DNA from 2 places in the Oceanobacillus locisalsi genome. Region 2 is predicted to be linked to the other one. Evidence: riboswitches for the same ligand, from Rfam matches in the RefSeq annotation. Region 2 holds a riboswitch; the other holds the start of a gene.

Region 1 (14,903 bases), on a different contig from region 2:
AAAGGTCTGCAATTTCCTCTACTTGTTCCTCAGCCAAATGTTTGACCCCTTCTATTCTGTTCATGTCCGTACGCTTGGTGTCTGCTTCTGTATTCCAAATATCAGGAAGCGTGAAATCCGGAGCAAGTGGTTCTCTGAATGGGAAATTCACTTGGACAGGGCCTTTGTTCGCCTGTTCTGTGTATGCAAATGCCTGTGCTGCTTTTCGGCGTGCATACCCAAGCATCTGCGGCGTTGCTTCTGGGACCGCCATTTCATGAAACCATTTGACGTAATCCCCATACATTTTGATTTGCTCAATAGCTTGAGGGGCACCAACTTGACGCAATTCATGCGGACGATCCGCTGTCAAAACCAGAAGCGGCACCCTGCTGTAAAAAGCCTCCACAATCGCAGGATAATAATTCGCAGCAGCTGTACCAGATGTACATACTAAAGCGACCGGCCGATTGGTTTTTTTCGCTAATCCCAAAGCAAAAAAGCCGGCTGAACGCTCATCAATCACAATCCAATCCTTAATCGATGGATGCTCCCTGAATGTCAGTGCTAAGGGAGTAGATCTGGAACCAGGTGAAATAACGACATCTGTCATTCCGTTCCCCGCCAGCTCATCAATAAAATTGGCAGTGTAACGTGTTAAACTCTCTGTGTAATTCATTATTCTAATCCACTCCTAAAACAGATAACATCGGCATTAACTTAATCTTTGTTTCTTCATATTCACTCTCTGGGATGGAATCTTCCACAATGCCGCAGCCCGCAAACAAAGAAGCTTCATCTTGTTGGATCAATGCAGAACGTAAAGCAACTGCAAACTCCCCGTGCTTATTACTGTCCACCCAGCCGATAGGCGCTCCATACCAGCCCCGGTCCAATAATTCATTGTCGCGGATAAATGCCAGCGCATCTTCTCTCGGAGTTCCTCCTAATGCCGGTGTCGGATGAAGTCCGCTGATAATAGAAAAAATATGATGATTCTTTTGGAGCTTGGCCCGTACCGGCGTATATAAATGCTGCAATGTTTTATATTGATGCACAGCCGGCTCATCCGGAACGGTAACATCTGTACAATATGCCTCCATAGTACTGCGGATCATCTGCACGACATAATCATGCTCTTCCCTGTTCTTCGGATCTTCAAAAAGATGGTTCGCTATTGTCTCATCTTCTTCCATGGTTTTTCCGCGCGGCGCCGTGCCAGCCAAACAGGTAGACAATACATCCTCCCCTTTTACTTTCACAAGACGTTCCGGCGTAGCTCCAAGAAAACAATCCTCTCCCATTTCATAGGCAAATACATAGGAATTGGATTGGGTGTCTACAAGGCGTTTCAGAATGTCTGGAACGTTTGCTGACTGGTGAAAACGAAGCCGCACTTCTCTAGCAAGAACAATTTTATCAATTGCTGTATTTTTCATGACGTTTGTTGCTTTTTTTATCGTTTCTTTCCATTGTTCCGGCGCTATTTCCCTTTTACTTAGCACACGCAATACATGGTTATTATCTTGATAAACCGCACTATCTAATAACGTATGACGATAGGTTTGCAATTCCTCCCGCACCGTTTCATATTCTTCTCTTGGAAGAAGAAGACGATTTATAGTAAGGTAATAATTACCATTTGTATGTGTTAAAATATAATTTGGAACGGAGAAATGGTTACTTGGGAAGTTTTCCCATAGTTTGGTCCGCGGTTTTAACGGATCAAATGAAAAACCACCCATCGCCACAACGCCAGTTCCCGACATATGGTACGGGTTAGAAATAACAGCGTTCTTTAATAAAGCATTCCAATCCGCTTCTACTTGCTGATAGCGATTTTTAGAAGCTTCCACAGACAGCTCCACAGCATGCCCTGCTCCCGCCATTTGAAAATCTTCGTCTGCGCTCGACCAAAAGGTGCGCGGAAACGTCAACTCCCCCGCTTTTTCTAAAAATCTATATAAAGGAGCCTGATTTATTTTTTCAGTATAACTAAACAGTCTTTCTTGCTGATCTGTCTGAACAGATTGCATCGCAGCTTCCAAATCAGCTGTAAACTGTTTTTCTTTTACTTCCATCATGATGATAAACCTCCGTAATCATACGTGTTCAAATACTGCATTAAAAATAATATGATTATAGCGCAGTCTTTGAATATCCTTTCATTAATAAGACTGGTAATTTTAATATCTCTCCTTATTTTATGCCCTTTTTGTTACTTTCTCAAGAAAAGCCTTATAATTGATTGAAATCCATCCTTCTTTTCAAATTTTCAGTCGACAATCGGGGCTCTGTCCCGCAAAATTGGATTGACACGCTCTTGCCTCTTCACTAAAATAAATACGATATCGTTTTTTAGGAGGAAGCCCATAATGACGACAAAAGATACAGCTGAGATAAAAGAATTATTGAATGAACGGGAAGGATTTCATAAATGGTGGCGGTTAATGCGACCGCACACACTGACTGCCTCCTTTGTCCCTGTCTTTGTCGGGACAATGATTGCTTTTAACGAAGGAACCATTAATTGGCTGCTGTTTTTGGCCATGATGATTGCTTCTTTACTTATTCAGGCAGCTACCAATATGTTTAATGAATACTATGATTTCGTGCGCGGGTTAGATAACGATCAGTCTGTCGGCATCGGCGGTTCCATTGTGCGTGACGGGATGCACCCGGAACGGATACGTAATATTGCCCTTATTTTTTATGCTATATCCATTGGCATCGGTATCTACATATGTATTGTTTCCAGCTGGTGGATTGCAATTATTGGTTTATTTTGTATGGCAATCGGCTATTTATATACTGGGGGTCCTATTCCGATTTCCTATACACCTTTTGGAGAAATATTCTCCGGTGTTCTGATGGGGTCGGTGATTATCGGAATTACCTATTATATTCAGACCTCCGCCGTTACGATGGAAATGATCTGGATTTCTATCCCAGTAACGATATTTATCGGCTGCATTAACTTTGCGAACAATATCCGGGATCGGGACGGAGATAAAAGAGGCGGAAGAAAAACCATTGCGGTACTTCTCGGCAGGCCAAATTCCATTAATCTGCTTGCCTTCTTGTTTATTGCAGCTTTCGCAATAACCATCATACTGATTTTAATCGGTATTCTCCCTGTATGGTCATTCCTCACTTTATTAAGTGCACTGCCGGCTATCGGTGTAATTAAAGGATTTAAAGGGAAAACGCAAGCTATTGATATGATGCCGGCCATGAAAAATACCGGGAAAACCAATACCATATATGGTCTGCTTTTAGGTATCTCTTTATTGATTTCCGGTTTACTGTAAGCATGGATGTAATCTGAAAGAAAGGATGGTATCATGCAAGCAAAACATTTAACTGAGAAAGATATTGCTCATTTCAAGAAACAACTGCTGGAAATGAGAGAAGAAGCCGAAACATCTACAGAGTCAGCTGACAACCAGGAAGATGAACTTGCTTCAGTGACGATCAATAATCATCCAGCTGATTTAGGTACAGAACAATTTGAACAGGAACGGGATGCCAGTCTGGAATATATGCGGCAAGAAAATTTGCAAGAAATTGATCTTGCCCTGCAAAAAATCGAAGAAGGCACGTACGGATTAAGTGAAAAATCCGGCAAGCCCATTCCTAAAGAAAGACTGGAAGCTTTACCTACCGCAAGAATGCTGGTAGAAGAGGCGTCAGATGCAGAATAACGATCTGAGCTAAAAAAACATCATTTGTATGCGCTAAAGCTTCCATACCTTGTCCGTCAAGACGCAAGCGGCTTTGGCGCAACTTTTCATAAGAAAAGCAGAGACGCTTTACCTGGTCTCTGCTTTTCTTATATTCTTATATAAATCTGGTTCGCTGCTGTTGAATCCAGCTTTGCATTTTTTTAAATAGCGGGATAAACAAAATCGCGATAATAATTCCTTTTATAATATTAAATGGCAGTACACCGCCTATAACGGTAATCCACTTCACTTGGTCAGACATCTCCCAGCCCATAAACCAGCCGTATGCCGGTAAAATAAAGTAGTAATTGAGTACACTCATTCCGACCGCCATAATCACGGTTCCTGCCGCCAGTCCTGTTATCATACCTTTCAGCCCTTTTATACGATGATAAATCAGAGACACCGGCAAAACAATCATAAGTCCTGCCACAAAATTGGATAGAACTCCAATCGGCTCTCCCGAACCGGACACAGCCAGATATAATAAATTTTTAAATCCGACTACCAGCACTCCGGCAATTGGCGAGAATATCAATGACGCGATTAACGCAGGAACATCACTGAAATCTACTTTTAAATAGGGTGTTGGTAAAAAAGGTAATGGAAAATTAATAAAAAATAAAACAAGCGAAACGGTACTTAATAACGCGATAATAATTAACTTTAACAGCTGATTTTTCTTCTTTTTTTGCATCAGCTTTCCTCCTCCATCATTTTTTCGATTCCAACTCGTGATGAAGGTTCGATACTTTTTTATCCCCCAAGCAATTCATAGAAGCAGAAAAATCTTTCTGTTCCCCCGCTAAAAAACCCTAAAGCTCTTGAGGCTTTAGGGTTTGGAGTCATCGCTAAATAAATACGCTAATATACATACGCATTGTTAAATAAAAATAAGCTCGACATCTTCTCCCATCCAGACTATCACTGTCGGTTCCGGAATTTCACCAGATCAACTGCAAATAAATTGCAGCTCGCGGACTATATCCGCCGGTCGGGAATTACACCCTGCCCCGAAGATTGGAATCGAATATTAAATTTAACTTAAGTATACCACATTTATTTCGTTTGGCAAGAGAAAAATGTTGAATTCAATATAGTTTATTTTTCCATTACATATCGTCCTGAAGTGGATCCAGGTTCTCTTTTCCGGTCAGCTTTGCAAGCATCGTAACCAGTAAGTCAACTTCCTGTTCCATATCTTGCTTACTCACTGTTTCTACAGGAGAATGCATGTATCTTAACGGTAAAGATACCAGCGCTACTGGCACGCCTTTCCCTGTATAGCGCATCTTATCCGCGTCTGTTCTTGTCGCTGCAGGTGTCAGTTCATATTGTAAAGGAATCGATTTTTCTGCAGCTGCTTCTTCCAGCCACTGATTCACTTTGCGATGAATAGGTGCACCTTTGGCTAAAACAGGTCCGCCTTCTAAATGAACTTCTACCAACTTTCTCGTATCCACATTTGGATAATCGGTTGCAAATGTAACATCGATACCAATAGCAAAGTCCGGCTCTATCCCTGCCGCTGCAAAATAGGCGCCTCCCATATTGGTTTCTTCATTTACCGTACTCGCACCGTAAACGCCGATTGGAATATCCTTTTCCGAAAGCCTGCGAATCACTTCTGCAACCATGAAAGCTCCCGTACGGTTATCTAATCCTCTCGCTGAAATATATCGGTCCTGTAAAATTTCCGGTTCTGTTTTAAATACACAAAGATCGCCAACCTGTACCTTATGCAGTGCTTCTTCCTTTGTTTGAAAACCGCAGTCCATATATAAGTCCTGCACATCAAAGTCACCTTTTGCCCCGCCTTGGTGCTGTGCATTGACGCCAATAACTCCTGTCACGGTTTCTTGATACCCAAGCACAGTCACTCGCATACCAATAGCCGCTTTCGGATTGATAACGCCCATTTTATCAAAAAATATAAAGCCACGTTCATCGATACGTTGAATAACCAGGCCGATTTCATCACAATGGCCTGCTAAAAGGACTTTAAACGGAGCATCCGGATTTAACACAGCTATCGCATTGCCAACATGGTCTGTTCTGATTTCATCCGCATACTCCTGCACATAATGGATCCATTTCTTTTGAATTGCCATTTCCATGCTTGATGGAGAAGGCGTGTGAAGCAGATCCATTAATACATCATATTGTGTGTCCGTCATATTACTTAAACTCCCAATTACTTCCCTCTCTAGCCTATATATCATGTGCATCTTTTGTTTACCAAATTCACAGAAAAGGGTACACTTACTATATCAAATAATTGAAATGAGGGATACAAATGACATTAAATGCGTGGTATGAAAAAGGGATGAATCCAGATGAATACATTGAAGCGATGGAAGTAAATAAAGAAGATTTATTATACATTTACGATAACTTTTCATTACCTGCAGATGAGGATTTCTTTGAAGAAACAAAAAATAAGAATTTAAGAGCTATTATTCTTACAGAAGACTGGTGCGGAGATGCCATGTTAAATATGCCGGTTCTTCTCAAAATTTCAGAGGCCGTCCAGATGCCTGTGAAAGCCTTGTTGCGGGATGATAACCTTGAATTAATGGACCAATACCTCACTAATGGCACAGCCAGATCCATCCCTATCGTCATTTTTATGGACGCAGAAGGAAATGAAGTCGGGAAATGGGGACCGAGAGCAGAAAAAATCCAGGCCTCTATTGATGAATCCCGGGCGCAATTGCCGCCAAAGGATGCAGAAGACTTCGGAGAAAAGCAAAAACAAATGCATCGCTTTATTACCAAATCGTATCGTGACAATCCGGAAAACTGGTCCATTGTTTATGAAAGTATCAAACAAACAATACAGTCTATCTAATTTTCAACACTGATTCATATTCGCTGAATCAGTGTTTTTATTTGTCTGAAATGATGTGAATAGCATCATTTCCCCTCCATGAACTCCTCCTGAAAACATCTGCCGGCAACGAATAAGCTCTCCTTCTATCAGTCATACTAACCTATACAGATTGGAGGGCTCTCAAATGAATGACCGTTTTCTTAAACTTCTTTACCACCGTGTTCCAAATATTTTAAAACTCCTTTTACTTGTCCTGATTACGATGCCGATTTTCGGATTTCTTATTAATTTAATGGAACCGGATCGTTTTCCTACCGTTTTTGATGGCATCTGGTGGGCGCTTATTACCGGTTCTACTGTCGGTTATGGAGATTTCATACCCGAAACCATACCAGGGAGGCTGCTTGCTGCATTTTTAGTTCTGAGCGGTGGCGGGTTAATTGCATTTTATATTGCCTCCTTATCTACTACTGTCAGTAAACGTGAAAAGAAATCACAGGAAGGCAAACTGGCTTTTCATGGTAATAACCATTATATATTTGTCGGTTTTAACGAACGGACCCGGCGGCTTGTTGATTTAATCATTCGTCATTATTCCAATAAAAAAATTGTTATTATCGACCGCAGTTTGGACAACTTATCCTATACCAAATTACCAGTCCATTATATCAAAGGAAACGCAACAGAAGATGACATTTTACATATGGCGAAAATAAAGGATGCAGCTTGCGTATTTATTGCAGCAGATAATCAAAAAACAGATTATGAATCAGATACCCAGGCAATTCTGACTACCATCGCTATCCGCGGCAATAACCAGGATATTCCAATTGTTTCTGAGATTTTATCTGAAAAGCAAATCGATAATGCCGGCCGCGCCGGAGCTACCACGATAATTCGCTCCAATGATTTTATGAGCAGTCTGTTTTTTCATGAATTAGATCCAGAAGTACAAGCAACCCCTTTTGAAGATATTTACCATCTTTTGACACAACAAAAATTTATCCATCTCCCGCTGCCCGATTCACTGATTGGAAAAACGTATTCGGAAGCTGTCCCCCCCTTTTTAGAAAAAGGGTATATGGTGATTGGTATTCTTCGCGGGAAGGACTATATGCTGCACCCTAAAATTGCATGTGTGCTAAAAGAAAAAGACATCGTTATCTGCATGGTCCATCGATAAGCAGCCTTATTTAAATTGTCAGAGTAGCTAACGCCTAGTGTTTATGGTAAAATAATATATTGTGAAAAAAGGACATGTTCAAAAGATGAAGAAAAAGATTTTAAAATTGACTTACTGGTTTTCTTGCCGAAGTCAATACAGAGCTTACAAAAGCTGCCTTTTCTTTTTCCATCCGCTTTGGATAACGCATAATATATAAATTGAATTAATAAACCTGTCTTTTGTGCTAAAAATTGAAGCCATTTATTTTAGAATTAAGCACCATAACTAGCGAAGGAAAAACACGGAGACTCCTATGGGAAAGCGCAGTGTGAAGACCCCGCAGAAAAAGCGGTTTTCTTTTTCGAGGAGGCTGAGGACAAGCCCATGGAAAGCGTAGTGTTTTTCCGTAGCGAGTGTCAGGAAGGAAAATATTAATTTCAAGTTATATAGAACTGAAAAAGATATAGGAGTTGTTTCATATGACTACAAACGTAGAAATCGGTCAAGTAATAGAAGGAAAAGTAACTGGTATCCAGCCTTATGGTGCCTTTGTCGCCATTGACGGAGATACACAAGGGTTAGTTCATATTTCTGAAATCACCCACGGTTATGTGAAAGATATTAACGATTATTTAAGTGTTGGTGACACAGTTAATGTGAAGATCATCCAAATTGATGAAGAAAAAGGAAAAATTTCTTTATCTATTCGTGCGACAGAAGAAGCACCGGAGGAAACTGCAAAGCAAACGTATACTGCAAAAGATGATGATTCCAGCAATGACTCTGGCGGTTTTAATATTCTTAAAGACAAATTGCAAGACTGGATTGACCAAACAAAAAATAAATAAGCGAATAGGCATCCAAGTATCACATTCCGATTGTGTACTTGGATGCTTTTTTTAGATCTTTTTTCATCTGTTTTCACTTTCGTCAGATTGCATTTAAAAGCCTCTTTTACGAAAGCTCTTCAGGCCTTCCTTCTTGATTTCATCATATTAATGGCTTAAAGTAGAAACAGATATGGAAGCAATTTTAGAGGAGGAAATATAAATGACACATGTAACTTTTAACTATGATAAAGCACTTTCATTTTTTGATAAAGATGAAATGAAAAATTTGTCTCCATTTGTTTTACGTGCTCATCAGATGATTCATGAAAAAATTGGTGCAGGCAATGACTTTTTAGGCTGGGTCGACCTTCCGAAAAATTATGACCAGGAAGAATTTGCACGGATAAAAAAAAGTGCAGAAAAAATTAAAAATGATTCCGATATTCTCCTTGTTATTGGTATCGGCGGTTCTTACCTTGGAGCGAAAGCAGCTGTAGAAATGCTAAACCACTCCTTTCAAAACCTTCTTTCTGCTGAAGAAAGAAATGCGCCTCAAATTATTTTTGCCGGAAATCATTTAAGTTCTACTTATATGAGTGAATTAACTGACATACTAAAAGATAAAGATTTCTCAATTAATGTTATTTCCAAAAGCGGAACAACTACAGAACCTGCTATTGCTTTCCGATTCTTTAAAAACCTGCTGGACGAAAAATATGGTGAAGAAGAAGCGAAAAAACGTATCTACGCAACAACAGACCGACAGCGCGGAGCTTTAAAAACAACAGCGGACGAAGCTGGTTATGAAACATTTGTTATTCCGGACGATGTCGGCGGCCGTTATTCTGTCTTGACCGCGGTAGGACTGCTGCCAATCGCCGCAAGCAATATTGATATTGATGCCATCATGAAAGGTGCGCAGGCAGCGATGGAAGATTTGGCTGTACCTGATTTAAACAGAAACCCAGCTTACCAATATGCAACTGTACGTAACGTCCTGTATCAAAAAGGAAAAGTAACGGAATTGCTTATTAATTATGAACCATCCCTTCAATATTTCTCTGAATGGTGGAAACAGCTATTTGGCGAAAGTGAAGGAAAAGATCAAAAGGGTATTTACCCGTCATCCGCAAACTTCTCAACGGATTTACATTCGCTTGGACAATATATCCAGGAAGGAAGAAGAAATATTTTCGAAACCATCCTCCATGTAAATGAAGCGAAAAAGAATGTAACAGTAGAAGAAGAAGTAAATGATTTAGATGGTTTAAACTATCTGGCAGGCAAGACCATCCATGAAATTAATGATAAAGCATTCCAGGGAACCTTATTGGCACATACAGACGGAGACGTTCCAAACCTGATTGTTGAAGTTCCAAAACTGGACGCTTATACATTCGGTTATTTAGTATACTTTTTTGAAAAAGCATGTGCCGTCAGCGGCTACCTGCTCGGCGTTAATCCATTCGACCAGCCCGGCGTGGAAGCATATAAGAAAAACATGTTTGCATTATTAGGCAAACCCGGTTTTGAAGCTGAAAAAGAAGAACTCGAAAAAAGATTATAAGTGCGTGTTCAAAAAGCCCGATAAATAGGACCAAGAAGTTCAAGGCGACGAGATTTTTTCGAACGGGCTTCCACAGGATGTGGTGACTTCTGCGTTGCCCACACGACGTGGGCGTTCTTAGTAGAAGTTCCTCTATGTTTTATAATACGTGAGTATCGAAAAAATCTCGTCAACGCAGAAATTCGCCGTGTCATTTTTATTGGACTTTTTGAACATCCTCTATAAAGGAAATCTGTGAAAAACTTGATTTTATAGAGAATATCCTCTATAAAATCAAGTTTTTCATATTATATAAGCGGAATGATTAAATCTATCTTTTAAATTTATCTAACTCCATTTACGTACTTTAAAAAGTAACTTCCATTCTATACAGCTGTTGACACAGAGGAGAAGGTAAGGTGCAAGAATACCGCTGCGACGGACCGTTTTGCTTTCCGACGCACAACGGTTTTTGGTGGGACGAGTAAGCGCAGTCCCAGAGGAAAAATACGGAGACTGCTGTGGGAATGCGCAGTGTGTAGACCCCGCAGGAAAAAAGCGAGCTTCTTTTTTCCTACCCGCGGGGCACGACGGACACGACGTCCTAGTATCGACGTTGGTCACAGGACGTGACCGTTCTTAGTCGATGAAAGCGCGACTTTGCTTCTGTCAGCGCCTGACGGCTTGCCAATCAACAAGTCTTCTTTCTACCCGCGGGGCATAAGCGCGACTTTGCTTCTGTCAGCGCCTGACGGCTTGCCAATCAGCAAGTCTTCTTTAAAGGAGGCTGAGCTCGAGGCCCGCGGAAAGCGTAGTGTTTTTCCACAACGGAAGCTATACACCATATCTTGTTCATAAAATAGAAGGATGATGTAACTAAAAGCAAGGTTTATATACTTATTCTAAAGCGTGAAAGTTGAGTAATAAAAATAGAAATTCCAAAAACTTTTTTTTAATTTCCGGTTTATTCTTTTTTACAGCGGGTATTACTATAATTGTAAGGCTTTCTCGTATTCCCCCTGTAGGCAGAGCGTATTTACGCTTTGCCTTTTTTTGTCCAAATAAAGATATCTTCATGTAAGTTTTAAGCTCCCTTTCTATCTTTCTAAAAAATCTTTGTTATAATAGTAAAATGAAATGATGTGAGGAGGCAGAAAAAGAATGAGTATTTTTGAAGAAGTACCTGACCGTAAACAAACAAAATCAGTAAAATGGGATATGCTGCAAACGAAATTCCAATCCGAAGACGTCTTGCCAATGTGGGTAGCGGATATGGACTTTAAGGCTCCTGAAGCAGTGAACCAGGCATTAATTCAACGCGCCGAGCATGGCATTTATGGATATACCGTCATTGATGAAGATGTGACATCCTCTATTATAGATTGGATCAAAAACCGCCATGGATGGCAAATTCAATCTGATTGGCTGAATTATAGCCCAGGCGTTATTAATACGCTACATATGGCGTTACAGGCTTTCACAGATCCAGGGGATAAAATTATGATTCAAACACCTGTTTACACCCCTTTTTATAATATTATCAATGTGCACGACCGTGAAATTGTCAAAAACCCTTTAATTCACCAAGACAATTACTACACGATTGATTTTGAAGATATGGAAAAGAAATTAGCAAGTGGTGTTAAAGCACTTATTTTATGTTCACCGCATAATCCGGTAGGCCGGGTATGGACAGAAGAGGAACTGCGAAAAATGGCCGAACTGTGCTTACAATATGATGCCATGATTTTCTCTGATGAAATTCATGCTGACTTAGTTTTCAAAAACCATAAACACGTGCCAATCGCCAGTTTATCAGAAGAAATTGCTGATAAAACCATTACCTGCATGGCCCCATCTAAAACGTTTAATTTAGCTGGGTTACAGGCTTCCTACGTTATTACAACAAATAAGGAAAATAAACAAAAGTTGGAAAAAGCTTTTCTCCGTCAAGGATTAAATAACAATTTAAACGGAATGGCTGTTACAGCTATGGAAGCTGCTTACCGCCACGGCGAACCTTGGTTGAATGAATTGCTGGATGTTGTGGAAGGTCATATTGCCTATATCAAAGAAATGTTCGCCGCTTATGCACCGGAACTAAAAGTAACACAGTCAGAAGGAACGTACCTTGTCTGGATCGATTGCTCTGAATTGAATATGGATAAAAAAGAATTAAACCAATTTATGATTAATCAAGGACGTGTCGGATTAAATTCCGGACAAGATTACGGGGAAGAAGGAGACGCTTTTATGCGTATTAATGTTGCTTGTCCCCGAGCAACCATTGAAGAAGGCGTGAAACGAATGATTCATGCTGTGGAAGTATGGAGAGAATCAGAAAAATAAAAAGACCTCGATAAACAGCATCCCATCATGCGTAGTGGGATGCTGTTTTATATTAGATGAATGCAGGCAGCCATCTGTTTCATTGGTTTGGTTGACAAATACTCCATATATTTCTAACCGTTTTCTTCTGTTTCCTGCTTATCATTATTTTCGGTCGGATCTGTCGGAGCATCTTCCTCTTCTCCGCTCTGAGAACTTTTACTGATCACTCCGCAAACAATACGTTCTCCTGAATCACCAGCTGGCTGGCTCATGCCGTCGTCCACGCCATCATGAATGATTAAAGAGGTACCATTATCTGCAGTCAAACTATTTTTTCCTCTTTTTAACGTAGCTTCTTCAATCATGAGTTCCTCTTGAACAAATCCATCCCCGTTTGCTTCTATATTGGGAAGGTCGCCGATATGTGGCCCATCCGTCCGCATAAGTCCATGGTTTTTACCATCCGGATTAAAGTGATTCCCGCTAGAAGAAAAGTCAGGCTCTTCACATTTTCCGTATTCATGAACATGTATCGCATGGAAACCAGGACTCAGTCCTTCTACTTCAACATTAACAGCTACGCCGCCGTCTGTTTCATTCAACCTGGCTGTTCCTACCCGATCACCATCCGCATTATACATCTCTACTGTTTCTGAGTTTTCGTGCGGCAGCAGACATCCTGATAAAAGAATCAGTGCCAGCAATGATATGATTACAAACCCTTTACTCCATCTTCGCATCGATAAGCTCCTTTGCTTTTTTCTATAGTTTTGGCAAAGAAGCTATTTTTAATCATGAAAATACCTCCTCCAATCTTACTGATTAGAGGAGGTATTGGTTGCCTGGGTATTTTTCTGCTTTTGTTCTAAAATATCATGGTATTCCTGTTCAAAACGTTCCTGATCTTTCTTTGATTTTTTCATCATCCATCGCATAACAATGACAGCCAAAGCAAAAAAAAGAAGTAATGATATTACCGCAGGAATATATTCCATTTTATCTTCCGGAAAATAAAGGAATGGCATCATCAAACATTCACACCCTTCTGAAGACGATTTCAGCAAATCCTATATGTATGAAAAGCGCCCCAATAGGACGCTTTATACACAGTGTAAACTTATTCACCTAAATGTTCTTTAATAACATCTGCAACACCTTGCAGCGCTTCTTCTTCATCATTTCCGTCTGCGCTTATTTCGATTTCAGCGCCTTTTGGAATGCCTAAAGACATAACACCCATGATGGATTTCAAATTCACGTTTTTGCCTTTATAGCTCACTTCAATTTCAGAATCAAATTGACCGGCTTTATTTACCAGCAATGTAGCCGGACGGGCATGTACCCCAGTTTCAGCAGTAATTTTAAATGTTTGTGCTTTCATTATATACAACATCCTTTCTTTTTTTTGAAAATCTCTATCGTTTATGTACTTATTAGTTATTTCACATAAACCTACGTTCTATTATATACAAAAACCGCGAAATATGAAATAATAATACACTTTTTTTATGAAAATGTATTCATTTGTTTTTCCAAAACCTTTATGATACCTTTGTCTTAAGGCTAAAATCAATCATGGAGGTATGTGAAATGAGTGTACATATTGGTGCAAAGCAAGGTGAAATAGCGGATAAAATTCTATTGCCAGGAGATCCGTTGCGGGCGAAATATATCGCTGAAAATTATTTGGAGGATCCAAAACTCTATAATGAAGTCAGAGGGATGTATGGTTACACAGGAACTTACAAAGGAGAACGCGTCTCTGTCCAAGGCACCGGCATGGGAGTACCTTCTATTTCCATCTATGTCAATGAACTGATTCAGAGTTATGATGTTAAAAAACTTATCCGCGTCGGCACATGCGGAGCAATCCAAAAAGATGTCAACGTTCGTGATGTCATTCTGGCGCAAGCAGCAACGACAGATTCCCAAATGAATAAGATGGTCTTTAATGGAATCGATTACTCCCCGATTTCTGATTTTGAATTATTAAAAAGCGCCTATGAGGAAGGAACCGAAAAAGGACTGCAGCTGCGCGTCGGAAATGTATTTACAAGTGATACATTTTATCGCGATAATGCCAAGGAAGTAAATGAATTACTTGCTAAATATCAAGTCCTTGCCATCGAAATGGAGTCCACTGCGCTGTATACATTAGCTGCAAAATACGGACGGCAGGCGTTATCCATTCTCACGGTATCTGACCATATCATTACTGGAGAAGAAACAACAGCGGAAGAGCGTCAGACATCCTTCCATGAAATGATGGAAATTGCTCTGGATACGATTATTCAATAATTGCCGGAATGATATTTCATCACCGGCAGCTGCTCGTGCAAGCTTTCTTTTCATATGTTACAGACTATGGTAAAATAACAGAAAATTGATGCGTTGCTCAGGAAGGAAGAACCCTCATCCATGACTTTATTAACGAATTTCCCATTATGGGCTGCTCTCGCTGCCATTGTATTTGCACAAGTTATAAAAATACCTA
Region 2 (14,903 bases):
CGTATAACCTTCTTTATTCAATTGGTATTATTTTACTGGTCATGCTGGCTGGTTGGTTTAAGAAGCAAAATTTTTCTACTTTGCCAGACATCTTCAAACGGTTATATGGAGATCATAAAATAATGATGAGTGCCGTTACTGTATTGGCCATCGTTGTTCCTTTCGGATGGATGTGTACACAGCTGGTGGCGTTTGGAAATTTATTTTCAGAAATAACAGGGATCTCTTTTACTCTGCTTGTAATTATATTTGCATCAATAAGTTTATTCTTTGTTTTACCAGGGGGATTAGCTTCTGTAGCATGGACTGATTTCATCTTTGGTTGTTTTATGCTTATTCTTGCTCTTATAAGTGGTATCTATATGTTAAATTTAAGCGGCGGTTGGTCGAATATTGTCTCTAATGTTCCAGAAAATGTTGTAGCATTTCCCGAAGGCATGGGTGCTATAGGGATGGCAACTGTAGTACTTTGGATATTTGCCATTTTTCCAGGAGCACTTACGAACCAGATGTCTTATCAGAGGATTTATGCAGCAAAGGATGCAAAAACTGCAAAAAAAGGGTTTATTATTGCGGCGATTGCCGGTTTGCTTTCTGGTATATGGGCTTCTTTTATGGGGATTGCTATTTTGTCACAAAATCCTGGATTGGAAAATTCAGAGCTTGCAGCAGGATGGTTTTTAACTCAAATTCCAACATGGTTTCTTGCAATCTACTCGGCATTTATAATTGCTACAATCATGTCTACAGTGAGTAGTGCTGTACAGTCAGTTGTAGTAAATATTACAAACGATATTTATAAATCTTACATTAATAAAAATGTAAAAGATCGGGAACTTGTTAAAATTTCCAGAGGTCTCACTGTTATAACTGTGATTGTAGCTGTTCTTTTATCGTTGTATTATCCACAAGCTCTAGGATGGTTGCAGGCAACTTATGCTTATTCTGCTGCAGGATTACTTGTACCGATATTTTTGGGTTTTGCATTGCGACGTAGAAACATTCTGTCAGCAAAAGGGGCGATGGGCGGAATTTTCTTTGGAGTCATTGGGGCAGCTGTCGCTCAAGTGATGGATACGGCTGTACCATATGCTGTTTATGGCGTTGTCAGCTCATTAGTTGGTTTTATCATAAGTAGTATAATATTTAGACAAAAAAGTAATATAGCAAAAACAACTCATTTATAAGTATAGATTTCAGAATATACTTTTTTATAGGAATAATCAATTTTGCGATGCGCTATTATTTATGAAGATAGGACGCAAAATATAATTTTAATTAGAAGAGGGTGGGATGGAAATGGATGCAGAAGTCGGTATTATCGGGGTCGGAACAATGGGAAGTATGGCAGCATGGCAACTTGCTAAAAGAGGAGTTTCAGTATTGGGGTTTGAACAGTATGGGCTTGGAAATGATCGGACAGCAGCAGGAGGTGAATCTCGTCTTTTCCGGACTGCTTATATGGAGGGGTCTGAATATGTACCACTCCTCCAAAATGCAAAAGAATTATGGAGGGGATTGGAAAAAGAAAGCGGTAATTCACTCTTAACCTTAAATGGTGGATTGATGATTGCTGAAGAAGACTCTCCCGTGATAAGAAATATCTTGAAAAGTATTTCGGATTTTAACTTGTCTCACGAGATATTAAAAGAAGACAAAGCTAGAACTAGATATCCACAGTTTACGTTTTACGATAATGATTTGATAATTTTTGATAAAGAAGCAGGTTTTATCCGTCCGGAGTTGGCCGTAGTGTCTGCGTCTCTTTTAGCAAAGAAATACGGAGCTGAAATAAAGAGATTTACAAAAGTGGAACATGTTAGCTCCGAAAACGGAGGAGTAAGTATTATCACGGATGATGGCAAAACATATAAAGTTGGAAAATTGCTCATTTCAACTGGTGCATGGACATCGAAATTAATTTCAGAATGGAAGGAAAAATTAATTCCGAGAAGGTTATTATTAACGTGGTTCGCACCAAAAGATCCCGTCCATACAAAGCCAGATAAGTTTCCTATTTTTGCAAGGATGCGAGGAGATTTCAGATTAACTGGAGCACCTACCTTAGAAGGAACGATGGTGAAAGCTTCCTATACAAAAGATCCATTGGCTATTGAAGACCCTGAAAAATTGAACAGAGACGTTTATCCGAAAGAATTAGAAAAAATAAGTGAATCAGTAGAAGCTTTATTACCTGTTCTCTTTCCTGACCCTGTTAGAGCAAGTGCCTACATGGATGCTTATACCCCTGATGACCATGCATTACTAGGAGAACTGCCGAACTGGGATAATGTTTTTGTAGCTAGCGGTTTCTCTGGGCATGGATTTAAGTTGTCACCTGTAATAGGCAAAATTATTGCTGAATTAATGATTGATGGAAAAACGGAAAGTAACATTAACCATCTTGACCCTGGAAGAATGTTAAGGAAAGTGGAGTAATTCAAATGAAAAAACCAGCCTTTCCTCAACAATGAAGAAAGGCTGGCATGGTTTCGTTTTATAGTGTCTCTTTCTTATGGTTCTCATACAAATCTTTGAGTGCTTTTGGCGCTGTCCAAAAAGTAGTCATCAATAAGAATACAACTGGAACTGCAGTAACTACGATAAATGACTGTAATGAGTCGATACTGCTTTCGCCCAGTGATACCAGAACAATAGCTACTAAGCCCATAACCAATGCATAAAAAGCTCTTAACCATCTTGGCGGATGTCCATTACCGGAAATAGCCATAGATATAGTTAATGACATAGAGTCGGTTGTTGTTAATACAAAGATGATAGTGGCTAATAGAAATAGGAAACTGAAAATCATTCCAAGCGGCAATTGTTCTGTAATTGCCATCATGGCAGCAGGTTGTCCTGATTCATTCAATGCAGTGGATATGGAACCAGGTATTTCTAATTCCTGAAAGATTCCTGTTCCGCCTATAACAGCAAACCAGATAGTTGCAACGACAGGAGCAATAATCGCAACTGCTACAACAAGTTCGCGAACGGTACGTCCACGTGAAATGCGGGCGGAGAACATCGCCATCATAGGGCCATAGCCGATAAACCATGCAAAGAAAAATACTGTCCATAAGCTGAGCCAAGCTTCGTCCCCGCGATACGTACTGAATGGAATAAGTTCATTCACATAAAGTCCAAATGCTTCCAAATAATGATTGAAAATAAAGTATCCTGGGCCAAGGATCAGGACGCCAATAATTAATGCAACCGCTAAAATCACGTTAAAGCTGCTTAAAAATTGAATTCCTCTGTGAAGGCCTGTCACTGCAGAGATAGCTGCTGCAATCACGAGTAAAATAATAATAGTGATATGGAGGGTCAAGTTGTTTGGCAAGTTTGTGAGAGAACTTATTCCATAACCAGCTTGCAACCCTAAGAACCCAATCGGACCAATCGTTCCGGCTGCAACGGAAATAATGGCAAAAGTGTCAACAATGGTCCCAAATACGCTTTTATAAATGACTTTCTCTCCAAAGATTGGATAGAGAAGCGATCTTGGTTTTAATGGCATCCCTTTATGATAGTGAGAGTACATTAGCACAATCGTACCGAGTGTCCCTAAAATAGCCCATGATAGAAAACCCCAATCAACAAAGCTCATGGTAAGTGCAGGTACAACGGCTTCTGGAGATGCATTTTCGATACCGGAAAAATGAGGCGGAACCTCCAAAAAGTGACTAAGTGGTTCTGCGGCTGCCCAAAAAACGCCGCCTCCTGCTAATAAAGTACACATGATAATGGCAATCCATTTAAATGTACTCATTTCTGGCTTATCCACATTACCCAGTCGTATTTTTCCGTATTTCGTAAAGGCTAATATCAGTGCAATAAAAAATGTTCCAAGTATGACGATTTGATAAATCATTCCAAAATAAGTAGCTGACCAGCCAAATAAGGTGTCCACCATATTTGAAACAAAGTCTGCATTAATGAGTGCAACGATGACAAATAGGATAAGTGCTCCGCCACTTAATAGGAATGTAGGTAAATCTAAAGACTTCTTCTTTTTATTTGAAGACTGCATTAATTTCTTTCCTCCAGTTTGTTATTTATTCTTTGGTGTTATTCTTTCTCCGAATCTAAATTATATTCTATGAATAAATGGTTTTGCTACGAGGGGAAATGCGAAAATGTCTCGACACGTTATTTTTTCACGAAATATGACACATAGAAACGCAGAAAAAGAAAAAGTGGAATCATACTCCAAAACGGAAGTATAATTCCACCGTTCTATACCCTAAATGACTTTAATATAATTGTCAATCCTCCTTTCTTATTTGAAATTATCTCTTTTTTTGCAATAATGATTATTTGTTAAAGAAGGTGCAGAAGAGATAACAATGTTGCACATCCAGTGACGAAATATACGAATTTAAGTTTCTCTAAAGATACCCATAATGAGAAAAAGCAACAGCATGAAATAGTACGCATGCTGTTGCTCCTATGCTAATCGGATTCTTTCATTTTTCCAAAGTATAGGGTACCTAATAACCAAAATGCAATGGTTAATAAAATCACTGCTATTAATACAGGAATTGCACCAAATTGGATGATAAATGGTACGGAAGCAGCAGTTACAAGTCCGCCGCCAACCATTGGTTCAAATAATATTTGTTTATAACCAAATGCATTGAGTGCAGGAGATTTATTCTCTGCATCCACGATACGCATAAGCATTATTCCGGTCGCTGCAACTCCGGTACTTTGACCAAAATCCCCAATTCCTCGTTCAAACCAGTAACTCGGAATCATTTTAGGTCCGAGATATAGGAAGAGGAAGACATTAATAGCTATACCAACAACGGCAAGTAAAATAAATGGAATGATATTAGCTCCAATTACTTGTAAGCTTAGTGAAGCCATGGCACTAATAATTAGAAAATCTAGTGCTACTCCTTGTATGGTGTTAATCGTATCTCGATCAACTAATTCATGACGATCAAAACGGGATATAAAGATTTGAACAATTATCCCGCCAATCATTGCGAATGGAAACAAAGGAACATATTCAAATAAATAAATATCCAGCGCACTTCCATACGTTGCAGCTTCTAGCCAAATAAACGCTTCCAATAGTACATAACCAATGAATATCGAAATACCAATTAACCCTAAATGAAATGCAAATGTTTCAATCGATAGCGGGGAGGTAGTTTTCGTACCTGATGATTCACGGTGTTCTTTATTTAGAATTCCCGTTTGTTGTTCAAAAGAAATCTCATCGGGATGATGTAACGTCTGCGATTTCCCTTTGCGTGCAGCCCAATTCACCATAATCATACCAATTATTACCCCGGACAGTATTCCTACCGTTGCTAAACTAATAGCAAGGTCATAACCTTCGGAGAATCCGAGTTCTTCAAATGTACTTTGTAACCCTGCAGCGGTGCCATGGCCGCCAACAAAACTAATTTCAATGAGTGCTCCTGCTGCAGGACTAAGTCCAAAGAGGGGGCTTAACACGGTAAGTGCTAGTAATATACCTACTACGTATTGAGCCCAAGACATTGTATAGCCTAAGGCTATTTGCGGTCCGCCAATCCTCCACATCTTTTTAGGTTTTGGTAAGATAAATCCAATAAATAAACATGCAAAAACAATATTAATCAATAGCTCAGGTAAACCCGCCCAAACTTCTACCATATCTTCCGTAAAGAAGCCAGCATCAAGAAAACCGTCTGTAGTTAGACGACCTAATACCTCTGGTCCCAATAAGAGTGCTAAGAAACCACCTATCAAAGACGTAGGTAAGAAGAGCTTTTGAAGGATGGGGATTTTCAACCGGATAAGCTTCCCGATTACGAGCAGAGCGGCTAGTATAACAACAGCAAAACCGACAATTTGTAAGGACATAGATAAACTCCTTTCTATAAAATTTTAAGAAGGTTTTCAATTGGAAATAAAAAAATATTGAATTTCACTGTACCCGCTATAACTCTATGAAAAACATGACATTTTCTCTTTAGTGTGTCAATGTTGCATGAGTATATCGTTTGATTATGCTGGATTAGAACTTGAAATAACTGCTTTATCTTGTATATATTGCTTTTTTAATTTTACTTTTGGTATATCATGTTCTTAGGTGAAGTAGGTGGTTGATTGATTATTTATCGGGAATTTAAAGTATGAAATAAAGGATAAAAAATAATAAAGAATTGTCTTTTTTTCAATTAACGTTAACTCGTGATAAAAATAATGTCTTGCATTTTATACTTTTTACTGATATTATCATTTTTAACATGTTAGAATATTAAAGCATTTAAGGTAATAACAAAATTTAATATTATTCTTCGGGGCAGGGTGTAATTCCCGACCGGCGGTGACAAACAAGCAAAGTTTGAAGTCCGTGACCCGCGTTTAGCGGTGGATCTAGTGAGATTCTAGAGCCGACAGTAATAGTCTGGATGGGAGAAGAAAACGAACGTCAGCACATAAATAGGCGAAGTGTATTCATTTTGTGTACACAAGATCTTGTTTAGGTGAATTGGACAGCTTTTATTTAAGTATGCCCCGTGAAACATTTTCACGGGGCTTTTTGACGTTCACGAGAAGGGAGGAGACACATGGACGAACGATACATGGAAAAAGCGATAGAGCTTGCGTGGTTAGGCAGAGGATACACATATACTAACCCATTAGTCGGTGCCGTCATTGTGAAAGAAAATAGCCTTTTGGCAACTGGCTATCATCCGAAATACGGCGAGAAGCATGCAGAAAAAATGGCCATCGAAAAATGTGAATCCCCCGAAGATATATGTGATGCAACATTATACGTGACGCTGGAGCCATGCAATCATACCGGAAAGCAGCCTCCTTGTACCCAAATGATTATAGATAGCGGCATTTCCAAAGTGGTGATTGCGCAGCTTGATCCCAATCCTGTTGTAGCAGGGAAAGGAAAAGCCTATTTAGAAGCACAAGGGATACAGGTTGTTTCCGGTATATTGCAGGAAGAGGCGGAAGATTTGAATAAACACTATAACTATTTTCATAGAAGACAGCACCCTTATATTGTATTAAAACAAGCTGTCAGTCTGGATGGGAAGCTTTCGGTTAATCCGTTTCAACGGACATACCTTACAGGAGAAGAAACATATAAAAAAGTACATGAAGAGCGGCAATGTTATCAGGCTATTTTAACAGGGAGCGGGACCGTTTTAGCTGACAATCCGACGTTATTGCCGGAGACCATTACCGATTTCCCGCCTGTGCGAATCATTTTAGACCGGAGCGGGCAAACACTGGATTTTGAAAAATATCACATTTTCGGAGAAGGTGCACCTGTCTGGGTATTTACCAAAACTGATTCTATAGCAAATATTCCTGCGCATGTTCACTTGATCCCGAATGAACATTGGACCATTCCAAAAGTCGTTGATTATTTGCAGCAGGCGGGAATTCAATCGGTTTATGTAGAGGGTGGAAGTAAGATACATGATGCATTTTTGGCAGAGGGTATGTTTGAAGAAGTGATTTCGTATATCTCGCCAAAGTTAATTGGCGGCAATGGTGTGCCTGCGTTCTCTAGCGATAGAGACGTTTCAGCAACAACGCCTTTAGTTTTGCAGTGCGTGGAAGCAGTCGGTGAGGATGTACGAATAGTCAATAAGAGGGGGAAGAAGGATGTTTACAGGTTTGATTCAGGAAATAGGGACTGTCAAACGAATCCAAAAAGCAAGTCGCCATATTGAATTGACGTGCGCTGCCTCGCAGGAACTTTTGCACGATTATCATGTTGGAGACAGTATGGCAATGAATGGTGTCTGTTTAACTGCCACCGAAGTAACCGATTCCGATTTTACGGTGGATATTATGCCGGAAACCTTTCAAAAATCGATTTTCGCTGATGTACAAGTACATGCACCGGTGAATCTGGAACGAGCGTTATCTGCGAATGCGCGCTTGGAGGGGCACATTGTGTCTGGTCATGTCGACACAACAACGCGATTGATCAAAAAAGTTAAAAAGGAGAATTCCATCATTCTCACTTTTTATTATCCACCGCAAATTCAAGGGGAAATTGTAGCCCAAGGTTCGGTAGCGATTAATGGGACAAGTTTAACGGTGTCAGCTGTTACGGCAGGGTCCTTTAGTGTTTCACTCATTCCTTATTCCATGGATCATACCAATCTGGGGCAATTAAAACAAGGTGAATTCGTAAATGTAGAAACGGATATACTCGGAAAATATATTAAAGCTATGATAGGTACGGAAAAGAATGAGATGTTGCGTAAATATATTGGAGAATAGAGGGAAGATTATGACAATACAACATATCGAAGCAGCTATTACTGCATTGCAACAAGGAAGACTGATTATTGTTGCGGATGATGAGAATAGAGAGGCAGAAGGTGATTTAGTCGGTCTTTCCAGTAAAGCTACTGCGGAAACCATCAACTTTATGACAAAACATGCCCGGGGGTTAATTTGCGCTCCGGTCTCCGAACAAATTGCCGGGAATTTAAATTTATGGGAAATGACGCAAGAAAATACAGATGAATATCGAACAGCATTTACCATCAGTGTGGACCATAAGGAAACCGCTACAGGGATTTCTGTATTTGAACGGGCAAAAACAATTCAAGAGCTGGCAAATATAGATACCCAAGCTGCTGATTTCAATAGGCCTGGGCACATTTTTCCGTTAATCGCGAAGAATGGCGGTGTGTTGGAACGCAGAGGGCATACGGAAGCAGCCGTGGATTTGGCAAAGCTGGCAGGAGATAGTGAAGCAGCTTATATTTGTGAAATTTTAAAGGAAGACGGAACAATGGCCCGGCTGCAGGATTTAAAACAGCTGGCAGCGGAATGGAATATGCCGATGATAACCGTTGAAGAACTTGCTGATTATTTAACTTATTCCAGGATGCAAGCAAATGCAAAAGTAAAATTACCAACTAAACATGGCGAATTTGATTTGTCTCTTTATCAGGATAGAGAAGGGAAAGACCAGCTTGTATTGTCTATGGGAGACATGAAAGATAATCAAGAACCCGTTTTAGTCCGCGTACATTCAGAATGTTTGACTGGAGATATTTTTGGATCGCATCGCTGTGATTGCGGTGAACAGTTAGAGCAGGCAATGAAAATCATTGCAGCGGAAGGACGCGGTGCGATTCTATATTTAAGGCAAGAAGGAAGAGGAATTGGGCTGCTTAATAAACTGAAAACCTATGAATTGCAGGAGCAAGGAGCAGATACTTATGAAGCGAACGTTACTCTTGGATTTCTGCCAGATGAACGGCATTATGATATCGCTGCATGGTTATTGAAAAAAGAAGGAATCTCAACAATCCGGCTGCTGACAAATAACCCGGATAAAGTGAACGAGCTGCAGCAATATGGTATTGATGTAGCTGAACGGATGCCGATAGAAACAACGGTTTATCATGAAAACAAACATTATTTAAAAGTTAAAAAAGATAAATTTCATCATTTATTATCAGTGGAGGGAGAATAATTATGGCTGTATATGAAGGAATGTTTCAAGGAGAGCAATTAAAAGTAGCTATTACCATTGCAAGGTTTAATGAACTGATCACTTCGAAATTATTGGGAGGTGCTAAAGACATCCTAAAAAGACATGGGGTGAAAGAAGAAGACATCGATGTTTACTGGGTACCGGGTGCATTTGAACTTCCATATATTACAAAACAAGTAGAAAAAACAAAAAAATACGATGGCATTATTACACTCGGAGCAGTGATTCGTGGAGCGACCACACATTATGAGCTGGTTAGTAATGAAGCGGCCAAAGGTATTGCACAAATCGGTCTGCATGCAGACATTCCGGTTATGTTTGGTGTGTTGACAACAGAAACGATTGAACAAGCTTTGGAGAGAGCGGGTACGAAAGCAGGAAATAATGGCGGAGAAGCTGCATTAGGCTTATTAGAAATGATGTCATTAAATAAATTGATGCATGCTTAAATAGGTATGAGAAGAAAGGCTGTCTGTATCACGGGCGGCCTTTCTTAAAGGATAAGGGCATACAATAATGATGTTGTGACTCCATAGATAAATAAATATATTTAATTAAAAATATTTTTGTTGTTTTCATCTCACTTGAGTAGTAAAATGATATAAAAGAAAGGATATGAGGCGAATGAAAAAGAATACCCTTGGTTCCTTGATTTGGCTGCGAATTGCCCGCTTTATGCATCAGAGCAATCTGCTGTCCAATGACTTTCTAAAGCAATTTGATATTACGGTTGCCCAATTTGATGTATTAAACCAGATTTGGTCTTATCAGCCTCTCACGCAAAGTGAACTAGCTTCCCGAGTAACGGTGTCAGAAGGAGGCATTTCACGGATGCTTACACGGCTGGAACAGGACGGATATATTCAACGTAAGCAGGATTGGAAAACGAAATGGATAAGTTTGACTTCAAAGGGAGAAACCAAGATAGAAGAAGTTTTTGAACACCAGCTGGCTTTTCAAACGTCTGTGGTCGATGACTGTTTGACAGAAGAAGAACAGCGGACACTATATACGCTTATGTCAAAGTTGCAGAAGCATACAGAAAACAGATTAAAAAATTAAAACGTTTATTATTTTTTTGATCATGACTTGACTAGTAAACTGATAAAGGAGAGATAATTGATGTATACCATTCCAGGACACCATCATATTTCGATGGTTACTAAAAATGCAAATGAAAATAATAGCTTTTATCGGGATGTTTTAGGCTTGCGTCGGGTGAAAATGACAGTGAACCAAGATGACCCTTCCATGTATCACTTATTTTATGGTGATAAAACAGGCAGCCCGGGTACAGAGTTAACCTTTTTTGAAATCCCGATGGTTGGCAACACATATCGTGGGACCAATGCCATTACTCGAATTGGATTATTGGTTCCGTCAGAAGAGAGCCTGTATTATTGGGAGAAACGTTTTGATACGTATAATGTACTACACGGTGGGATAACCACGTATGCCAATCGCACAGCGATGAAATTTGAAGATCTAGAAGGGCTGCAAATGGTATTGCTTGTTGGAAATGGAGAAAAAATAGATCACTGGGAAACCTGGGAAAAGTCGGAAGTACCTGTGGAACATCAAATCCAAGGTATGGGGTCCATGGAGATAACCGTAAGAAGACTGGATAAGCTGGCGTCCACATTGACAGATATGTTTGGTTACACAGAGGTCAGCCGCAGCGATCGGGAAGCGATTTTTCAATCTGTTCCAGGTCAGGTTTTTGGTGAAATCGTTGTGAAATATTTAGACGGCCCCTCTGAAAGACCAGGCCGCGGCAGTGTTCATCATATAGCGATTCGTGTAAAAAATGAGGAAGAGCTTCCATATTGGGAAGAACAAGTCAAGGAACGCGGATTCCGAACATCTGGGATCGTGGATCGTTTCTACTTTAAAAGCTTATATTTCCGTGAATCCAATGGTATTTTATTTGAAATCGCAACAGATGGTCCGGGATTCACGGTAGATGGAGATATAGAGCATTTAGGAGAAAAACTTGATTTACCACCATTTTTAGAAGAGAAGCGTACTGAAATTGAAGCAAATCTAGCTCCGATTAAATAAAAAAGACAGTAAAAACAGGCAAAGAAGGAAGGTTTCATATGGAACATTCCTTCTTTGCCTGTCCCTCATTTAACAATCGGAATAAGCTCTGTTAAATGGTTAATTTCATATGTTGGCGCTATCCCTGCCGTATTTTCCTTATGGTCAGGGTTAAACCAGCATGTGTCGATTCCATAATTTATTCCGCCTTGCATATCCGAAGTTAAAGAATCTCCAACCATTAATGCGCTTGCTTTATCAGTGAGTCCAAGCTTGGAAAAAGCATCATCAAATATGCGACGGTCCGGTTTTTGAAAACCTGTCTCCTCTGAAATAATTACTGCTTCAAATGTGTTTTGAAGCGGTGAATTTTCTATCTTAGGTAATTGCACATGCTTAAATCCATTTGTGATAATCGCGGAACGCTGTCCAGGAAGCGAATCAAATAATGTGTCAGCACCATCCATTAGATATATTTCTTTGCTTAAATTTTCAAGATAAGCATGGTTAAATGCTGTTCCATCCATAGAAAGGCCATGCTTTTCGAATAATCTTCTAAAGCGTTCGGATCCTAATTTAGTTATCGACAGCTTCCCTTGCTCTAATTCTCCCCAGAGTACCTTGCTGATTTCCCTGTAGCTGGTTCGATAATCAGCTAAACCATTCGACAATCCAAAGGCTTCAAATGTTTTTTGTAAAGCTGCCTGTTCGGATTTGCCAAAATCAAACAAGGTATCATCCATATCAAAAAAGATGACGTCGTATTTCATTGTTTTGTTCCCCCTCTCTCCTTTGAACACGTTGCATATTTATTGTATCAATAATGGAGGAGAGTGACGACGGATTGAAATTTATATAAGAGGTGCAGCTGTTTTAAGCTTCCTTAACAATCAAGGTAGCTTAAAACAGCGATTTCAGCTCTGGTAAAGGTCGCAAATGGAGCTAATAAATGAGATGGGATAAGGATTCTTGTTAGTACACAACCTGCTGCTGCAAATAAAATTGCTGTTTTCATGGAGAATTTTTTCGATACAGCATGTAATTCGTACTTAAAATGAGATCGAGCATCAGGGGCCAAAGATATTTCCCTTTCTGAACGATATACATCGATGAAATCTCCTTTGTTTAATTGAAATCCCTTTCTTCCTATTTAAACAGTTTAATGATACATTGATTCATAATAGAGGTATACAAATGTCTGCTTATAAATAATTGAGAGATGAAGAAAAATGGAAACTATAAGAGAGGGGATGGATAGCCGTGTATAAGCTTGGAGGAACCCTGGGAGTTATTTATATTTTTTCCATTATCATTTGGATCGGGATTGCTGTTGTTTATCAGGGGATACTTTATCCAATGGAAAATCAAGCAGCAGATCAAACAGAATGGATACATAACGCCTTAATATATTATTCCGAACATTCTTGGTATTTTAGTATAGATCATGGAAGTAAAGCAATTCTATTTGTATTTGTTGCGATTTTTCCTGTTTTGTTGTTTACACTGTTTCGGAAGCAAGAAGATGAAAACTCCTCGATACTCAATCTTATCGGAATGTTGTTTGGTGTGGCTTATTTTATTATTAATGCCGCTTCTCTGATGATGCAGGCAATGATAATGAGCTTTGTTATGAATCGGTATACAACAATAGGGAGCGACCGTGAATTTGCTAGACAATTATTTGAATGGGCTGTTCATGGCGGCGGACTTTCAATTAGTCTATACATTATAGCAAATCTCAGCATGGTTATCTGGTTAAGTACACATGGGTATATATTATATGTATACATGCAAAAGAAAAAGTTTTTTTACTTTTCTGTTATGTTATCCATTTTCCTTTTTATTGGAACACTGATCAATTTTATTTCGATGACGATTTATCATACAAATATTAATTTGTTGAATGAAGTGGTGAGCTTTCTTTTTATTTTTTGGATTGCTTATGTTAGTTATCTGTTTTTCAAGATAAATAACAACTCCAATTAAAAAGCTGCCACCCTCATAACATAATTGATGAAAGTGACAGCTTTTTTCTTTGGAAATGCTTTATTTCTTCTTACCTAATTTTCTTTTTTCCTGGCGGCTGAGCCCTGCAGTCAACTGCTCAAACAGATTGTTCCATTTATCTTGATATGATTTATAGATGAACGGATATTTCTTTTTCAATTGCATAATTCCTGCAGCATAGTTCTCTTTGTCGCTTTCAAGCTGCTGTCTGACAGAAATAGGTAATTCTTTAGTGACAGCCATTATTTTGGCAGGTGCTATTTTCCCGGTATAGAACCATTCATAAGCTTTATAGTAAAGTAATTGATGGACATTTTTATCATGAAACAACTTGCGGATATCTTTCTGTAGCTGTGCTTGCTTTTTCGTTTCTTGATGGGCTTGTTTTATATCATCATTTTCTGGTGATTTAAGAGCATCTGCTAAGCTGGTGTAGATTTCAGCCTCTTGAAAAAGTGCCTCTTGATGAAAATACCTATACTGCTCCATCAGTTCATTTTTTAGTTGATTTTGTTCAACATCGTCTGAAATATGCTTGATGTGTTTTTTAAATTTGGATATAACTTTAGATAAGAGAGACCATTTTTCTGTGGTAATAATCAGGTTAATCCAAGACAGATAGAAGGATGTGATTGTTTTTGTATCTTCTTCCCGAGGTTGTGACTGTTCCATCAGCTGCATTGCTTTGTCTGATTGGCCTGTTTGAATATACAAATCTGCCAGGGCTGGCACAAACATGACGGTTTGTTCAGGAAACATTTGAAATAATTGCTCGTAGGTTTCAATAGCTTTATCAAAATAGCTATTATCCCGATATATGCCAGCTTTTAAATTATAAATCATTTGTAATTCCTCATCACTTGCAGCAAGAGGCAGAATCTCTGAAAATACTTTTTCCATCTCGTCTACATCATCATTTAGACTGGCGAGCTTTAATAACTTGAACTTCACTTCTCCGCTGTCAGGTACGAGTTGATTTATTTTTTTATAAAGTTCAAATGCTGTTTGATTATCTTCGTTATCCATTGCTTTTTTTGCATCAATAATTAATTGTTCTGCTTCATTAGGCTGTTTTGTATCGTTCGCTTCGGTTTCTGCTTCCTTTATATGGTGTTGCTCCGCTTTTGCAGGGGCATCCGTTTCCACTTGTTTTGTTTGTGTCTTTTTGTTCTTGTTACTTTTACGCGCCTCATCATAGGCGGCTCTTTTTTCAGGATCTTTTAAAACGTCGTAAGCTTCCTGTATTTTGTTATAGGTTTCTGGATCTGTTTCCAGCGGGTGTTTCTCCAAAGCCTCCAGATACTTTTCTTCGATTCTTGCTTGGCCAATATTTGCTGTTGTGCCAAGAATCTTATAATAGCTTTCG

What was found. Region 2 has a riboswitch for FMN ahead of ribD (bifunctional diaminohydroxyphosphoribosylaminopyrimidine deaminase/5-amino-6-(5-phosphoribosylamino)uracil reductase RibD). Riboswitches for the same ligand answer to the same signal wherever they lie in the genome.
Region 1: linked by a shared signal. The riboswitch ahead of ACFQ19_RS10690 (ECF transporter S component) and the one ahead of ribD (bifunctional diaminohydroxyphosphoribosylaminopyrimidine deaminase/5-amino-6-(5-phosphoribosylamino)uracil reductase RibD) in region 2 are both predicted to bind FMN.

What each region holds. Positions count from the first base shown of each region.
Region 1 covers NZ_JBHTKK010000011.1:100,045-114,947, reverse strand. The annotation lists gene menD (2-succinyl-5-enolpyruvyl-6-hydroxy-3-cyclohexene-1-carboxylic-acid synthase) at 1-658, opposite strand, end outside; gene ACFQ19_RS10705 (isochorismate synthase) at 663-2,063, opposite strand; gene ACFQ19_RS10700 (1,4-dihydroxy-2-naphthoate polyprenyltransferase) at 2,355-3,290, shown strand; gene ACFQ19_RS10695 (hypothetical protein) at 3,324-3,683, shown strand; gene ACFQ19_RS10690 (ECF transporter S component) at 3,820-4,401, opposite strand; FMN riboswitch at 4,605-4,729, opposite strand; gene ACFQ19_RS10685 (M20/M25/M40 family metallo-hydrolase) at 4,817-5,881, opposite strand; gene ACFQ19_RS10680 (thioredoxin family protein) at 6,001-6,555, shown strand; gene ACFQ19_RS10675 (potassium channel family protein) at 6,722-7,720, shown strand; gene yugI (S1 domain-containing post-transcriptional regulator GSP13) at 8,182-8,550, shown strand; gene ACFQ19_RS10665 (glucose-6-phosphate isomerase) at 8,753-10,099, shown strand; gene ACFQ19_RS10660 (hypothetical protein) at 10,976-11,155, opposite strand; gene ACFQ19_RS10655 (MalY/PatB family protein) at 11,240-12,427, shown strand; gene ACFQ19_RS10650 (superoxide dismutase family protein) at 12,541-13,149, opposite strand; gene ACFQ19_RS10645 (hypothetical protein) at 13,225-13,437, opposite strand; gene ACFQ19_RS10640 (phosphocarrier protein HPr) at 13,527-13,790, opposite strand; gene deoD (purine-nucleoside phosphorylase) at 14,000-14,707, shown strand; gene ACFQ19_RS10630 (divergent PAP2 family protein) at 14,828-14,903, shown strand, end outside.
Region 2 covers NZ_JBHTKK010000023.1:32,331-47,233, reverse strand. The annotation lists gene ACFQ19_RS16000 (sodium:solute symporter family protein) at 1-1,187, shown strand, start outside; gene solA (N-methyl-L-tryptophan oxidase) at 1,294-2,439, shown strand; gene ACFQ19_RS15990 (BCCT family transporter) at 2,498-4,033, opposite strand; gene ACFQ19_RS15985 (sodium/glutamate symporter) at 4,456-5,862, opposite strand; FMN riboswitch at 6,292-6,429, shown strand; gene ribD (bifunctional diaminohydroxyphosphoribosylaminopyrimidine deaminase/5-amino-6-(5-phosphoribosylamino)uracil reductase RibD) at 6,573-7,700, shown strand; gene ACFQ19_RS15975 (riboflavin synthase) at 7,633-8,259, shown strand; gene ribA (GTP cyclohydrolase II) at 8,270-9,469, shown strand; gene ribH (6,7-dimethyl-8-ribityllumazine synthase) at 9,472-9,939, shown strand; gene ACFQ19_RS15960 (MarR family winged helix-turn-helix transcriptional regulator) at 10,115-10,552, shown strand; gene ACFQ19_RS15955 (ring-cleaving dioxygenase) at 10,613-11,551, shown strand; gene ACFQ19_RS15950 (YjjG family noncanonical pyrimidine nucleotidase) at 11,617-12,300, opposite strand; gene ACFQ19_RS15945 (hypothetical protein) at 12,791-13,516, shown strand; gene ACFQ19_RS15940 (J domain-containing protein) at 13,577-14,903, opposite strand, start outside.